Regions from separate parts of the Thauera sp. AutoDN2 genome, predicted to be linked through region 1. Evidence: predicted binding sites of a transcription regulator. Region 1 holds the regulator's gene; the other holds the start of a gene.
The links. The regulator sigma-54, encoded in region 1, starts transcription at its own class of promoters, with help from an activator protein. The targets are predictions, from matches to a motif close to TGGCACGCTTNCTGCTNA.

Region 2: the regulator sigma-54 is predicted to act here: its motif matches at 4,808-4,825, upstream of adh (aldehyde dehydrogenase).

What each region holds. Positions count from the first base shown of each region.
Region 1 covers NZ_JBNCAR010000004.1:171,441-178,570, reverse strand. The annotation lists gene recA (recombinase RecA) at 1-1,019, shown strand, start outside; gene recX (recombination regulator RecX) at 1,034-1,483, shown strand; gene lptB (LPS export ABC transporter ATP-binding protein) at 1,470-2,192, shown strand; gene ACPT9U_RS04395 (RNA polymerase factor sigma-54) at 2,214-3,671, shown strand; gene hpf (ribosome hibernation-promoting factor, HPF/YfiA family) at 3,689-4,012, shown strand; gene ptsN (PTS IIA-like nitrogen regulatory protein PtsN) at 4,153-4,638, shown strand; gene hprK (HPr(Ser) kinase/phosphatase) at 4,607-5,572, shown strand; gene ilvA (threonine ammonia-lyase, biosynthetic) at 5,769-7,130, shown strand, end outside.
Region 2 covers NZ_JBNCAR010000013.1:68,173-75,302, reverse strand. The annotation lists gene gabD (NADP-dependent succinate-semialdehyde dehydrogenase) at 1-782, shown strand, start outside; gene ACPT9U_RS09565 (ribonucleotide-diphosphate reductase subunit beta) at 859-2,037, opposite strand; gene ACPT9U_RS09560 (hypothetical protein) at 2,034-2,447, opposite strand; gene ACPT9U_RS09555 (hypothetical protein) at 2,441-2,653, opposite strand; gene ACPT9U_RS09550 (GNAT family N-acetyltransferase) at 2,711-3,283, opposite strand; cobalamin riboswitch at 3,441-3,646, opposite strand; gene ACPT9U_RS09545 (ketopantoate reductase family protein) at 3,646-4,587, opposite strand; gene adh (aldehyde dehydrogenase) at 4,878-6,398, shown strand; gene ACPT9U_RS09535 (DUF779 domain-containing protein) at 6,488-6,868, shown strand.

The sequences.
Region 1 (7,130 bases):
CCAAGGCTCTCGCCGCAGCGCTCTCGCAGATCGAGAAGCAGTTCGGCAAGGGCTCGATCATGCGCATGGGCGACGGCAACGTCGAGCGCGATATCCAGACCGTCTCCACCGGGTCCCTCGGGCTCGACATCGCACTCGGCCTCGGCGGCCTGCCGCGCGGTCGGGTGGTCGAAATCTACGGCCCCGAATCTTCCGGCAAAACCACGCTCACGCTGCAGGTCATCGCCGAGATGCAGAAGCTCGGGGGCACTGCAGCCTTCATCGACGCCGAGCACGCGCTCGACGTCGGCTACGCCGAGAAGCTCGGCGTCAACATCGAAGATCTGCTGATCTCGCAGCCCGACACCGGCGAGCAGGCGCTGGAGATCGCCGACATGCTGGTGCGCTCGGGCGGCGTGGACATCGTGGTGGTCGACTCGGTCGCCGCGCTCACGCCCAAGGCCGAGATCGAAGGAGAGATGGGCGACCAACTCCCCGGCCTGCAGGCCCGCCTGATGTCGCAAGCGCTGCGCAAACTCACCGCAAACATCAAGCGCACCAATACCCTGGTCATCTTCATCAACCAGATCCGCATGAAGATCGGTGTGATGTTCGGCAGCCCGGAGACGACCACCGGCGGCAACGCGCTCAAGTTCTATGCCTCGGTGCGCATGGACATCCGCCGCACCGGCACGATCAAGAAGGGCGACGAAGTGGTCGGGTCCGAGACACGCGTCAAGGTGGTCAAGAACAAGGTCTCGCCACCATTCAAGGAAGCGCACTTCGACATCCTCTACGGCGAGGGCATCTCACGCGAGGGCGAGATCATCGACCTCGGCGTGGAGCGCAAGATCGTCGACAAGTCCGGCGCCTGGTACGCATACAACGGCGACAAGATCGGCCAGGGCAAGGACAACTCGCGGGAGTTCCTGCGCAACAATCCCGCGCTCGCACGCGAGATCGAGAACAAGGTCCGCGCTGCGGTCGGCCTGCCCGAGATGGCGCCTGCCAGCCCGGCTTCCGCCCCTGCCGAGGCCTGAGCGGAGCCGCGCACATGGGCGAGCCGAGCCTGCGCGAGCGCGCGCTTCGCCACCTCGCCCGCCGCGACCACTCGCGTGCCGAGTTGGCGCGCAAGCTCGCCTCGCATGGCGAGCACGACGAGATCCAGGCCGTGATCGCGCGCATGGGCGAACTCGGCCTGCAGTCCGACAGCCGCTATGCCGAAGCCTTCGTGCGCAGCAAGTCGGCCCGCTTCGGCGAGACACGGCTGCGCAGGGAGCTCACTCTGCGCGGAATCGACCGTGATCTGATCGACGCTGCGCTCGCGACGGAGTGCGTAGAATCGGAGCTCGACCGTGCTCGCAGCGTGCTGCGCGGCCGATTTTCCACGCCGCCCACCGAGACCCGTGAATGGGCCCGCCAGGCGCGCTTCCTGCAAACCCGGGGTTTTGCACCCGAACTGATCCGCAAGCTGCTGAAAGAGCCCCACGATGAGTCTGCTTAAGGTCGCAGGACTGCAAAAGCGCTACAAGGCGCGCACCGTGGTGCACGACGTTGGCTTCGAGGTCGGCTCGGGCGAGGTGGTCGGCCTGCTCGGACCCAACGGCGCAGGCAAGACCACCTGCTTCTACATGATCGTCGGCCTCGTGCGCGCAGACGGCGGGCAGATCACCCTGGACGGGAAGGATCTGACCCATCTGCCGATCCACGCCCGCGCACGCCTGGGCCTTTCCTACCTGCCGCAGGAGATGAGCGTCTTCCGCAAACTCACCGTGGCCGAGAACATCCAGGCGGTGCTCGAGTTGCAGGGGCTGGACAAGCGCAATGTCAGCGAGCGGCTCGAAGAGCTGCTGATCGAACTCGGCATCCACCACCTGCGCGACAGCACCGCGATCTCGCTGTCGGGCGGCGAGCGCCGCCGCTGCGAGATCGCCCGTGCGCTGGCCACCGATCCGCGCCTGATCCTGCTCGACGAACCCTTCGCCGGCGTGGACCCGATCGCGGTCATCGACATCCAGAAGATCATCCGCTTCCTGAAGGAGCGCGGCATCGGCGTGCTGATCACCGACCACAACGTACGCGAGACGCTCGGTATCTGCGATCGCGCCTACATCATCAGCGAAGGCCGTGTGCTCGCCAGTGGCGCACCGACCGAGATCATCGAGAACGAGCAGGTGCGCCAGGTCTACCTTGGCGAGCACTTCCGGCTCTGACTGCGCGCCCCTCCTCACGCCATGAAGCCCAGTCTCCAGCTCAAGCTCTCGCAGCACCTCACACTGACGCCGCAACTGCAGCAGTCGATCAAGCTGCTGCAGCTATCGACGATCGAGCTGAATCAGGAGATCGAGCGCTTCCTGCTGGACAACCCGATGCTCGAGCGCGAGGAGGGCGAAGGCGAGTTCCTGCCCGCCGCCGCAAGCACGCCCAGCGAACAATCCCACCAGGAAGCGCCGCAGGGCGAAGGCCCCGCCGAGTCCGGCAGCGAGGCCCTGCAGCATGAAGGCGGAGAGGGCAGCAGCGAGGATGAAGGCATCGACTGGTCCAGCGTGGGCACCGGGGCCTCCAGCCGCAGCGAGGACGATGAGGACGTCGATTATCAAGAGTTTCAGGCCGCCGGCATCTCGCTGCGCGACCACCTCGATCAGCAGATCGCCCTGTCGCCGCTGTCGGATCACGACCGCGCGCTGGTGCGATTCATCGTCGAGGCGCTGGACGATGACGGCTATCTGCACCAGCCGCTTGAGGAACTACTCGAACTGCTGCCGCCCGAATCGGGCATCGAACTCGAAGACCTGAGCATTGCCCTGCACCATGTGCAGAACCTCGAACCAGCGGGCATCGGCGCGCGCTCGCCGCAGGAATGTCTCGCGCTGCAGTTGCGCACACTGCCCGACTGCGCGACGCGAGCACTCGCCCTCGAGGTCGCCACCAAGCACCTGGAACTGCTCGCCGAACGCAACTTCGCCAAACTGAAGAAGCTCACTGGCTCGGACGACGAATCGCTGCGCGCGGCGCACGCACTGATCTGCAGCCTCGACCCGCACCCCGGCTCGCGCTATTCCACCAGCGAGACACGCTATGTGCTGCCCGACGTGGTCGTACGCAAGGTGCGCGGGCGCTGGTCGGTCAGTCTCAACCAGGACGCCATGCCGCGCCTGCGCATCAACCGCCTGTACGCCAGCCTGCTGCAGCAGAACCGCGGCCAGGGCGGCGGACTGGGCGGCCAGTTGCAGGAGGCACGCTGGCTGATCCGCAACGTGCAGCAACGCTTCGACACCATCCTCCGCGTTTCCCAGGCCATCGTTGACCAGCAGCGGCAGTTCTTCGATCATGGCCCTGTGGCCATGCGCCCGCTCACGCTGCGGGAGATCGCCGACCAGCTTGAACTGCACGAGTCGACCATTTCGCGCGTGACCACGCAAAAGTACATGGCGACACCGCGCGGCGTGTTCGAGCTCAAGTATTTCTTCGGCAGTCATGTCGCCACCGACACCGGTGGGGCGGCCTCTTCCACGGCGATTCGCGCGCTGATTCGCCAGTTGGTGGAAGCCGAAGACAGCAAGAAGCCGCTGTCCGACGCCAAGATTGCCGAGATTCTAGGCCAGCAGGGTATCGTGGTCGCACGGCGCACCATCGCCAAGTATCGCGAATCCCTCAATATCCCGCCGGTCAGCATGCGCAAATCCATCTGACAACCACAGGAGTCACCATGAATCTCAACATCACCGGGCATCATGTCGAAGTTACCCCGGCCATCCGCGACTACGTCACCTCCAAGCTCGATCGCGTCATCCGCCACTTCGACAACGTCACCAGCGTTGCGGTAATCCTCTCCGTCGAGAAGCTCAAGCAGAAGGCCGAAGTGACCCTGCACGTGCGCGGCAAGGACATCTTCGTTGAAAGCGACGATGCCGACCTGTACGCCGCCATCGACTCGATGACCGACAAGCTCGACCGCCAGGTGCAGAAATACAAGCAGAAGATGGCCGAGCACAACCACGAGTCGCTGAAGCACCAGACCCCCGAGGACTGAGCCTTTCGTTACAGCCCCATGACCGGGGCGCGGTTGTGGTTATAATGCGCGCGTTTTGACGACGCCTGCGGCGCCCGCCCCGGAACGACAGTCGCCCCGGCGACCTGGAAGACCGGGGCGTCGTGTTTGCACACCTGCGAATGAGCCTGATATCCCAACTCCTGCCACTTTCCAATGTGGTGGTCGACCTCGACGCCAGCAGCAAGAAGCGCGTCTTCGAGCAGGCCGGCCTGCTTTTCGAGAACAACCAGGGCATCGGTCGCAGCACCGTTTTCGACAGCCTGTTCACCCGCGAACGCCTGGGCTCCACCGGCCTCGGGCAAGGCATCGCGATCCCGCACGGCCGCATCAAGGGCCTCAAGGATGCAGCGGGCGCCTTCCTGCGCCTGGCCACACCAGTCCAGTTCGATGCGCCGGACGGCCGCCCGGTCAGCATGCTGTTCGTACTGCTCGTGCCCGAACAGGCCAACGAGACACACCTGCAGTTGCTCTCCGAACTTGCGCAGATGTTCAGCGATCGCGCATTCCGCGAAGCGCTGCTGAATGCGCCGGATGCGGCACACATCCACCAGATGTTCATGAACTGGGGCGCCCATGCGGCAGACCAGCCTGACGCGGCTGTATGAGACCCATCGCGACAGTCTCAGCCTGATCCACGTCAGCGGGCCGCTCGAGGCCCGCCTCAGCGTGGGCGAAGAGCGCATCTGGCCGGCTGATCTGGTCGGCCACCTCAATCTGATCCACCCCACCCGACTGCAGGTGCTCGGCAGCGCCGAACTGGCCTGGGCGCAACGCCACTCCAACGAGAAGGTCGCTCACCATCTCAACGAGATCCTGTCGGCGCACCCGCCAGCCATCATCGTCGCCGACGGCTGCGAGGTGCCCAACATCCTGCACGGCATCTGCGAGGCCCACGACGTAGCGCTGTTCACCGCGCGCCACCCTTCGGCGGGCGTGATCGACCAGCTCCGCCTCTATCTCTCGCGCGAGCTCGCCGAGAAGGTCTCGCTCCATGGCGTGTTCATGGATGTGTTGGGGCTCGGCGTGCTGATCACCGGCGACTCGGGGGCCGGCAAATCCGAGCTCGGCCTGGAGCTCATCTCACGCGGCCACGGCCTCGTCGCGGACGACGTGGTCGAATTCTCGCGCATCGCGCCCACTGTACTCGAGGGGCGAAGCCCCGAGATGCTGCAGGATTTCATCGAGGTACGTGGTCTGGGGCTCCTCGACATCCGCACGATCTTCGGCGAGACCGCCTGCCGCCGCAAGATGCGCCTGCGCCTGATTTGCCACCTCGACCGCCGCCAGCCCGGTCCGGGAGATCCGAGCCGTCTTCCGCTACAGCAGGAGACCCAGGACATTCTCGGCGTGAAGATCGCCCGCGTCGTGCTCCCGGTGGCCGCCGGGCGCAACCTCGCCGTGCTGCTCGAAGCTGCGGTTCGCTCCACCATCCTGCGCCTGCGCGGCATCGACTCCACGCAGGAGTTCATCGAGCGCCAGTCGCGCGCGCTCCGAGCGAGTGAGGACGACATCCGGAGCGCCGGGGGCGGATATCCATGAGCGGCTGCGTGGCACAGGCCAACGGTCCGGCTCGCCTTCACGGTCGCCATCACCGTTAGTCGCCAACTCCTCGCGCGTCCATACGCGCAAACGCTTGGGCATACCCCTGCCCCGAACGCTTGCCCAGCATGCACTTGCCGCCGGCGGCACGCGACTGTTACGCTCGGCCGCTTTGCAGCAGCGCACCGGCACCGCCATGAACACCCCCAACGATTACCTCGAACGCATCCTCAACGCACGGGTGTACGACGTCGCCGTCGAAACGCCGCTTGAGCTCGCGAGCAATCTGTCCGCGCGCGCGCACAACCGCATTTTCCTCAAGCGTGAGGACATGCAGCCGGTATTCAGCTTCAAGATCCGCGGCGCCTACAACAAGATGGCGAACCTCTCGCCGCAGGCGCTGAAACGTGGCGTGATCTGCGCTTCGGCCGGCAACCACGCGCAAGGCGTGGCACTCTCTGCCGCCCGGCTCGGTGTACGCGCCGTGATCGTGATGCCCAGCACGACACCACAGATCAAGGTGGACGCGGTCCGGGCACGCGGCGGCGAGGTCGTTCTGGCCGGTGAATCCTATTCCGACGCCTACGCACACGCGAAGGAACTCGAGAAGTCCGAGCGGCTCACTTTCGTCCATCCCTTCGACGACCCCGACGTGATCGCAGGCCAAGGCACCATCGGCATGGAGATCCTGCGCGCGCACTCCCAGCCGATCCATGCGGTCTTCTGTGCAATCGGCGGGGGCGGGCTGATCGCGGGGGTCGCGGCCTACATCAAGCGCCTGCGCCCGGAAACCCGGATCATCGGGGTCGAAACCGTAGACGCGAACGCGATGGCAGTCTCGCTTGCTGCCGGCCAACCGGTGGAACTCGATCAGGTCGGGATCTTCGCCGACGGCACGGCCGTGCGCCGGGTGGGCAACGAAACCTTCCGCCTGTGCCAGCAGTATGTGGACGAGGTCATCCTGGTCGACAACGACGCGATCTGCGCCGCGATCAAGGACGTGTTCGAGGACACGCGCGCCATCCTCGAGCCCTCGGGCGCACTTGCCATCGCCGGAGCGAAAGAGTACGCCCGCCAGCACAAGTTACGCGAAAAGAGTCTGGTCGCGGTCGCCTCGGGCGCGAACATGAACTTCGACCGCCTCCGCTTCGTCGCCGAGCGCGCCGAGCTTGGTGAACAACGTGAAGCCGTGCTGGCGGTGACCATTCCGGAGAAGCCCGGCTCGTTCAGGAAGTTCATCAGCGTGCTCGGCAACCGCAACATCACCGAATTCAACTACCGCTACGCCGACACGCAGCAGGCGCACATCTTCGTTGGCGTCACCTTGCACAACCGCAACGAGGTCGCACGCCTGGTCGAAATGCTCGCGCGTCATGAACTGCCCGCAATCGACCTCACCGACGACGAACTCGCCAAGAGCCACGTGCGCTACATGGTGGGCGGGCGAGCGCCCCAGGCGGAAAACGAGGTGGTGTACCGCTTCGTGTTCCCGGAGCGCCCCGGCGCGCTGATGAATTTCCTGTCCACCCTTCGCTCGGACTGGAACATCTCCCTGTTT
Region 2 (7,130 bases), on a different contig from region 1:
TGGTGCGCAAACTCTCCTTCACCGGTTCGACCGAGGTGGGTAAGCTGCTGATGGCCCAGTGCGCCGGCACGGTGAAGAAGGTCGCGCTCGAGCTCGGCGGCAACGCGCCTTTCATCGTCTTCGACGATGCCGATCTGGACGCTGCGGTCGCGGGGGCGATGGCTTCGAAGTACCGCAACGCGGGCCAGACCTGCGTGTGCGCGAATCGCCTGCTGGTGCAGGACGGCATCTACGACGCCTTCGCCGAGAAACTGGCCGAAGCGGTGGCGAAGCTCAAGGTAGGCCCGGGGCTCTCGGGCGAGGTGCAGCAGGGACCGCTGATCAACGAGGATGCGGTGGAGAAGGTGGAGGAGTTACTCGCCGACGCGGTGGGCAAGGGCGCGCAGATCGCCTGCGGTGGCAAGCGCCATGCGCTCGGCGGCACCTTCTTCGAGCCCACCATCGTCACCGGTGTCACCCCTGCGATGCGCGTGGCGCGCGAGGAGATCTTCGGCCCGGTGGCGCCGCTGTTCCGCTTCCATACAGAAGAGGAAGCGATCCGCATGGCCAACGACACCGAGTTCGGTCTCGCCGCCTATTTCTACGCGCGCGACATCGCCCGCGTGTGGCGCGTGGCCGAAGGGCTGGAGTACGGCATCGTCGGCATCAACGAAGGCCTCATCTCCACCGAGGTCGCGCCCTTCGGCGGCGTCAAGGCCTCCGGCGTCGGGCGCGAGGGCTCGAAGTACGGCATCGACGACTTCGTCGAGATCAAGTACCTGTGCATGGGCGGGATCCGCTAATCGCTGGCTGATCTCGGCGCGAAGGCTGCGCGGTGGTGGCGGGGGGCGCTGCAGGCGCCACCCCGTCCGCCTGTGCTCACTCCCAGCTCAGCGCGCCGCCGGTCTGATACTCCGTGACCCGCGTCTCGAAGAAGTTCTTCTCCTTGCGAAGGTTGGCCTGCTCGTCCAGCCACGGCAGCACGTTCTCCGCGCCGGGGAAGGGCTCGGCCAGCCCGAGCTGGCGGGCGCGGCGGTTGGCGATGTAGCGGAACTGGCCCATATGCTGCGCAGCCGAGTAGCCAAGGATGGGCTCGCGCAGCAGGTAGCCGGCGTAGGCGGTTTCGGCGGCCTCGGCTTCTTCCCACAGGCGGGCGAGCGCCGCGGGATCGAGCTGCAGGTTTTCCTCGGCGATGAGCGTGCGCACGGTGCGGATGCCGAAGGCGCAGTGCAGCACCTCGTCGCGCATGATGTACTGCAACTGCTCGGCCGTGCCCTTCATCAGCCCGCGCCGCTGCAGCGCGAAGATGGGGGTGAAGCCGTTGTAGAACCAGCAGCCCTCGAAGATGGCGGCGAAGAAGAGGTAGGAGAGCGCGAATTCGTGCAGGTTGTCGCGGTCGGTGAGGTCGAAGTCGGCCCGCATCACGCGCTCGAGCCGGCGGTTGGCGAGCGCGATCTTGCCGTGGATCTCGGGCACGACGCGGTAGCGGTTGTAGATCTCCTGCTGGTCCAGGCCCAGGCTTTCGATGCAGTGCTGGTATGTCCAGGTATGCAGGGCTTCCTCATACACCTGGCGGGCCTGGTAGATCTGCAGCTCGGGCGCGGTCATCTTCTCCATCACCGCCAGGCCGATGTTGCGCATGGCGAGGATGTCCGAGGTGGTCAGATAGGACAGCACGTTCTCGAACACATGGCGCTCGGCCGGCGTCAGGCGATGGTGGTAGTCGTGAACGTCCTGCGCCATGGAGATTTCCAGCGGCGTCCAGTGGTTCTTGTTGGCGTTGAGGAAGAACTCCCACGCCCAGGGGTACTTGAAGGGCGCGAGCTGGTTGATGTCACCCTGGCCGTTGACGATGCGTTTGTCGGCAGCACGCACCGGTGCCAGCGCGCCCGGCCGGGCATCGGTGGCGGACAGGGCCGCGTCGGGGCGGAATGCCGGCGCCGTGGGCGTCACCGTGGACGCCGGGGAGTCTGCCTGGCGGGAGGCTGGCGTAGCGGCTGGAGCAGTGGCTGCCCGAGGGCGAACCGGCGTGTCCCAGTCGTCGAAGAAGGCGGTCATTGGCAGGCCTCGCAGTCGGGGTCGAGAATGGAGCAGGTCTTGGGCGCCGGGTCGTCGCTGGTGGTGGCCGGCGTGTTGGTGCCGGTTTTCTCCATTGCGGTGGCGTAACGCGCCTTGAGTTCGGCGTGAATGCCCTCGATCGGGGTGAGTGAGCCGTCGAAGTACTTGAGGTCGGCCACCATCCCCTCGTCCCACAGGCCGAGTGCCTTCAGCTCGCGCACCAGATGGGCGGGCAGGTTCACCGAGCCGAGGTTGCACACCGCGGTCTCGTCGGCCGAGGTGTTGAGCGTGATCTCGGTGCACAGGTTGGAGCCATGCACCACGCCCACGTGCTGCTGCGGCGAGCGCAGGTTGCAGGCGTCCTTGAAGGTGATCCACGGATGCCCGGTCTCGAACAGCATGGTCAGCATCTTGCGCCACAGCTGGAAGGCGGGCAGGCGCTTGAAGAGGCGGATCTCGCCGCGCCCTGGCGGCCCTCGACGGCGAGAAAGGTCTTGGTCATGGCGACGGCGATCTTGTTCGGATCGAAGGCAACGACGGCGCCATTGCGGCGGATGATCTGGAAAGCGGCGAGTTGCATGGCGTTATCAAGTGCTTCGGTCGGAAGTCGGTCCACGGGTGGTCCTCGTCTGGGTGAGTGCGGATGAAACGGGTTGCTGAGGGAAGGCGAGCTTCAGGCGGCCGCGAGGCTGACTGCGCTGGGGGCCGGGCAAGGCGGGGCGTCGTCGCCGGCGTGGGACTCGGCCCGCAGATCCAGCGTCAAGGGGGCGGTGTGGCTGCCGCCAGGCCGACTGAAGCCGCTGGCGGCAGCCATGTGGAGTACCGCCGGGCTGATGCTGTGACACACGATCCGGCCTGCGCCGTGCAGGCGGGCCAGGGCTATGACGTGGTTGAACAGTGCTCGGCCCAGTCCGTGCTGGCGATGAGTTGCGGTAACGCTGAGCCCGAAGTCGACCTCCCCATCGCGCACCGCGATATGGGCGAGGGCGACGATGTCGCCTTGTGCGGTGCCCAGCCCATGCACATGGTCGCGTGCGAAGTCGAGGGTGGCGACGTAGGCGGCGATGCCTTCGTCGCGGATGCCGTGGCTGAAGCGCAGCAGGCGGTCATCGGCATCCAGCGCAAGTAGGTGTTCGAGGATGCGGGGTGCGTCGGCGGGGCCGAAGCGGAACATCGGCCTCAGAACGACGCCTCTGGAATCGGTCGGCGGTGTCAGCGTTGCAGCGGGGCGGTCGGCGGTGGGCATGGCGGAGATCCGGTGCGGGCAGGGCGGATCTCCGACGCACGGGCGTGATGCGTCACGCGCATGGCAATGCCATACGGTGCTGCCGTGCCATCAGGAAAGCGAGCAAGTGAAATGGTGTGAGCCATGCCTCTTGTCAGGGACACCCCGCCCCAAACTGTTGAAGGTGATGTGCATGGCAGGTCTCCTGGCTCACGGGTCGTCGTCTTGCGCCAGCCTTCCCGGAAGATTTCCAGTGGCAGAGAGGGCGCAGGACTCGCCGATTACAGTTGCGGGGGCAGCTCCGGGGTTCGCGCTGGGCGCGGCACCGGATTCCCTTTTCATGTCCGCCGATGACGGCGGACAACCATGAACAGGGGCGGAGGTTAGCCCTGGCCCCCGGCGCTGTCAAACGCGCCGCGTTCGATCGTACGCACCAGGGTATGCACCGCGCGATGCGTCGGAACTTCGAGCCCGGCCGCCTCGGCCATGGATAGCAGGGCGCCGGTGATGGCGTCGATCTCGGTGTGGCGGCCGGCGAGGACGTCCTGCAGCATGCTGGCGCGGTTGGCGGCGGTGGCGCGGGCAACGCCATGCACCCGCGCGAGCGCGGCCGCTTCGTCGAGCTCGAGGCCGTTGGCGCGCAGTACCGGCAGTGCCTCGCGCACCAGGGCGTTGAGCAGTACGCGGTGCGGCGGCTCGAGCAGGGCGCCGTTGGGCACGCGGAACAGCGCCGCGAGCGGGTTGATGGCGACGTTCACCAGCAGCTTCGCCAGCCGCGCGGCGGTGATTTCCGGCTCGATGCGAGCCTCGAGACCCGCGTCCGCCAGCATCCGCGCGAGCGGCTCGAACCCGGGCGGCAGCAGGGTTTCGCCTGCGCCTGAGGGCTGCACCCGGTTGCCGTCGCGCCACGCGCCCTCGGTGGTGATGCCCTGATCCACGTGTTGTGCGTGGCAATGCCCGCGCAGCATGTCCACGGTGATCCCGTTCTGCAAGGACAGCACGCCGATGGGGCGCATGCGTGAGGCGACTTCCGCGGCTGCCGCTGTGTCGGCGGCCTTCACCAGCACGATCACCCAGTCGGCGACAGGGGGGTGGGCAGCGTCGAAGGCTTCCAGGGCGAGTGTTTGCTCGCCCACTTGCACGCCGGTGCGGAGGCTTGCGACCCGGTGTGCGTTACGCGCAATCACGGCGAGCGGCACGACGGCGCGCAGCCGCGCAGCAAAGTGCAGGCCCAGCGCGCCGGCGCCGATGATCGCAACCGGGAAGCGCGTGTCGGCCTGGCTGTGGTGTGTGGCACGAGGGGGTGCCTCGAGATTACTGTCCATTCGATACGTACGGAGCGGTTCGGATTTCAAGTGGATCCCTGCCTGTTGCGTGCCAGACGGCTTCGCGGTCGCGATGTCGCATAAACATCGGATGGGTGCTCCAGCATGCCTGCTCCATGGAGCATCTGGAGCAACTCAGCCTGTTCATTCCACCCAATGGGAACAGCCGATGGGATGTGCTGTGGGGCTGGAATGCCCGAATCCAGGCGCATTCGCATTCTGGCATGACTCCTGCTGGAGGTGAGATGCAGCGACTTGCTGTGCATCCAGAAAATCGAGGAGACGAGATCATGCTGTACGCAATGCCCGGCCAGGCCGACGCCAAGGTTCAGTTCAAAAGCCGTTATGACAACTTCATCGGTGGCAAATGGGTGGCCCCGGTCAAGGGGCAGTATTTCGATGTGGTCACCCCGGTTTCCGGCCAGAAGTACACCCAGGCCGCGCGCTCCACGGCCGAGGACATTGAGCTGGCGCTCGATGCCGCACACGCGGCCTTCCCGACCTGGGGCAAGACCGACGCCACCACGCGCTCGAACATCCTGCTCAAGATCGCCGACCGCCTCGAGGCCAACCTCGAACTGCTCGCCTACGCCGAGACCGTCGACAACGGCAAGCCGATCCGCGAGACGCTCAACGCCGACATCCCGCTCGCCGTCGACCACTTCCGCTACTTCGCCGGCTGCCTGCGCTCGCAGGAAGGCGGCATCTCGGAGATCGACGAGAACACCATGGCCTATCACATCCACGAGCCGCTGGGCGTGGTCGGCCAGATCATCCCGTGGAACTTCCCGATCCTGATGGCGGCGTGGAAGCTGGCGCCGGCTCTGGGTGCGGGTAACTGCGTGGTGCTCAAGCCCGCCGAGTCGACCCCGATCTCGATCCTGGTGCTGATGGAACTGATCGCCGACCTGCTGCCGCCGGGCGTGCTCAACATCGTCAACGGCTATGGCCGTGAGGCCGGCATGCCGCTCGCCACCAGCAAGCGCATCGCCAAGATCGCCTTCACCGGCTCGACCTCCACCGGCCGCGTCATCGCCCAGGCCGCCGCCAACAACCTGATCCCGGCCACGCTGGAGCTGGGCGGCAAGTCGCCCAACATCTTCTTCGCCGACGTGATGGACAAGGATGATGCCTTCCTCGACAAGGCGATCGAGGGCCTGGTGCTGTTCGCCTTCAACCAGGGCGAAGTGTGCACCTGCCCGAGCCGCGCGCTGATCCAGGAATCGATCTACGACCGCTTCATGGAGCGCGCACTGAAGCGCGTCGCCGCCATCAAGCAGGGCAGCCCGCTCGACACCGACACGATGATGGGGGCGCAGGCCTCGCAGGAACAGATGACCAAGATCCAGTCCTACCTCGCGCTCGGTCGTGAGGAGGGCGCCGAGGTTCTGATCGGCGGCAATCGTGCCCAACTTGGCGGTGACCTGACCGACGGCTTCTACATCCAGCCGACGCTGTTCAAGGGCCACAACAAGATGCGCATCTTCCAGGAAGAGATCTTCGGGCCGGTGCTCGCGGTGACCACCTTCAAGGACGAGGCCGAGGCCCTTTCGATCGCCAACGACACCCTGTACGGTCTGGGTGCCGGCGTATGGAGCCGCAACGGTAACGTCGCCTATCGCATGGGCCGGGCCATCCAGGCCGGCCGCGTGTGGACCAACTGCTATCACGCCTACCCGGCGCACGCTGCCTTCGGCGGCTACAAGGAGTCGGGCATCGGCCGCGAGACGCACAAGGTCATGCTCGACCACTACCAGCAGACCAAGAACCTGCTCGTGAGCTACAGCGAGAACAAGCTCGGCTTCTTCTGAGCGACCGTCCTCTCTCCCCATGCCCTGTCCGGGGTATCTCCTCGGGGGCGGGCAACCGCCCCCTATTTTGCATTGCGGAGGACGAAGCCATGGTCGAACGCGTCATTGCCACGCCTGCGGCGCTGGAGCTGATCGCGCAGCTCAAGGCCGAGCATGGCCCCGAGCTGATGTTCCACCAGTCCGGCGGCTGTTGCGACAACAGCGCGGCGAACTGCTACCTGCCCACCGATCTCACGATCGGGCCGCATGACGTGCGTCTCGGTGAGATCGGCGGCGTGCCGTTTTACATGAGCGCGTCGCAGTACGAGTACTGGAAGCACACTCAGCTGATCATCGACGTGGTCGAGGGGCAGGGCGGTACCTTTTCGCTCGAGGGGGGCACGGGCAAGGCCTTCCATACCCGGTCGCGACTGTTCAGCGACGAGGAACTCGCCGAAATCGACGCTGAAGAGCTTCAGCGCAAGGGCTGAGCGCGCTCTGCAGCGTCAGAAGGACAAGGTTTCCCAGCCCGGCGCGCGCGCGCGAGAAAGCCGCTGCACCTGCCTGGCCAGTGACTTCGGGGCACCGCACATCGGGGGCGAGCCCGTGAGCGCGCATTGCGGTAGGGCAGATATGGCAGCCGGCGCCGAAGCGAAATGGAAGGGCGTCGCGCACTGCTGCTGCGCCATTCCTTGGCGCGAACAACTTCACCAGGCTGCCGGCGATCGGATTAGCATGTGGCCCGTGCGTCGG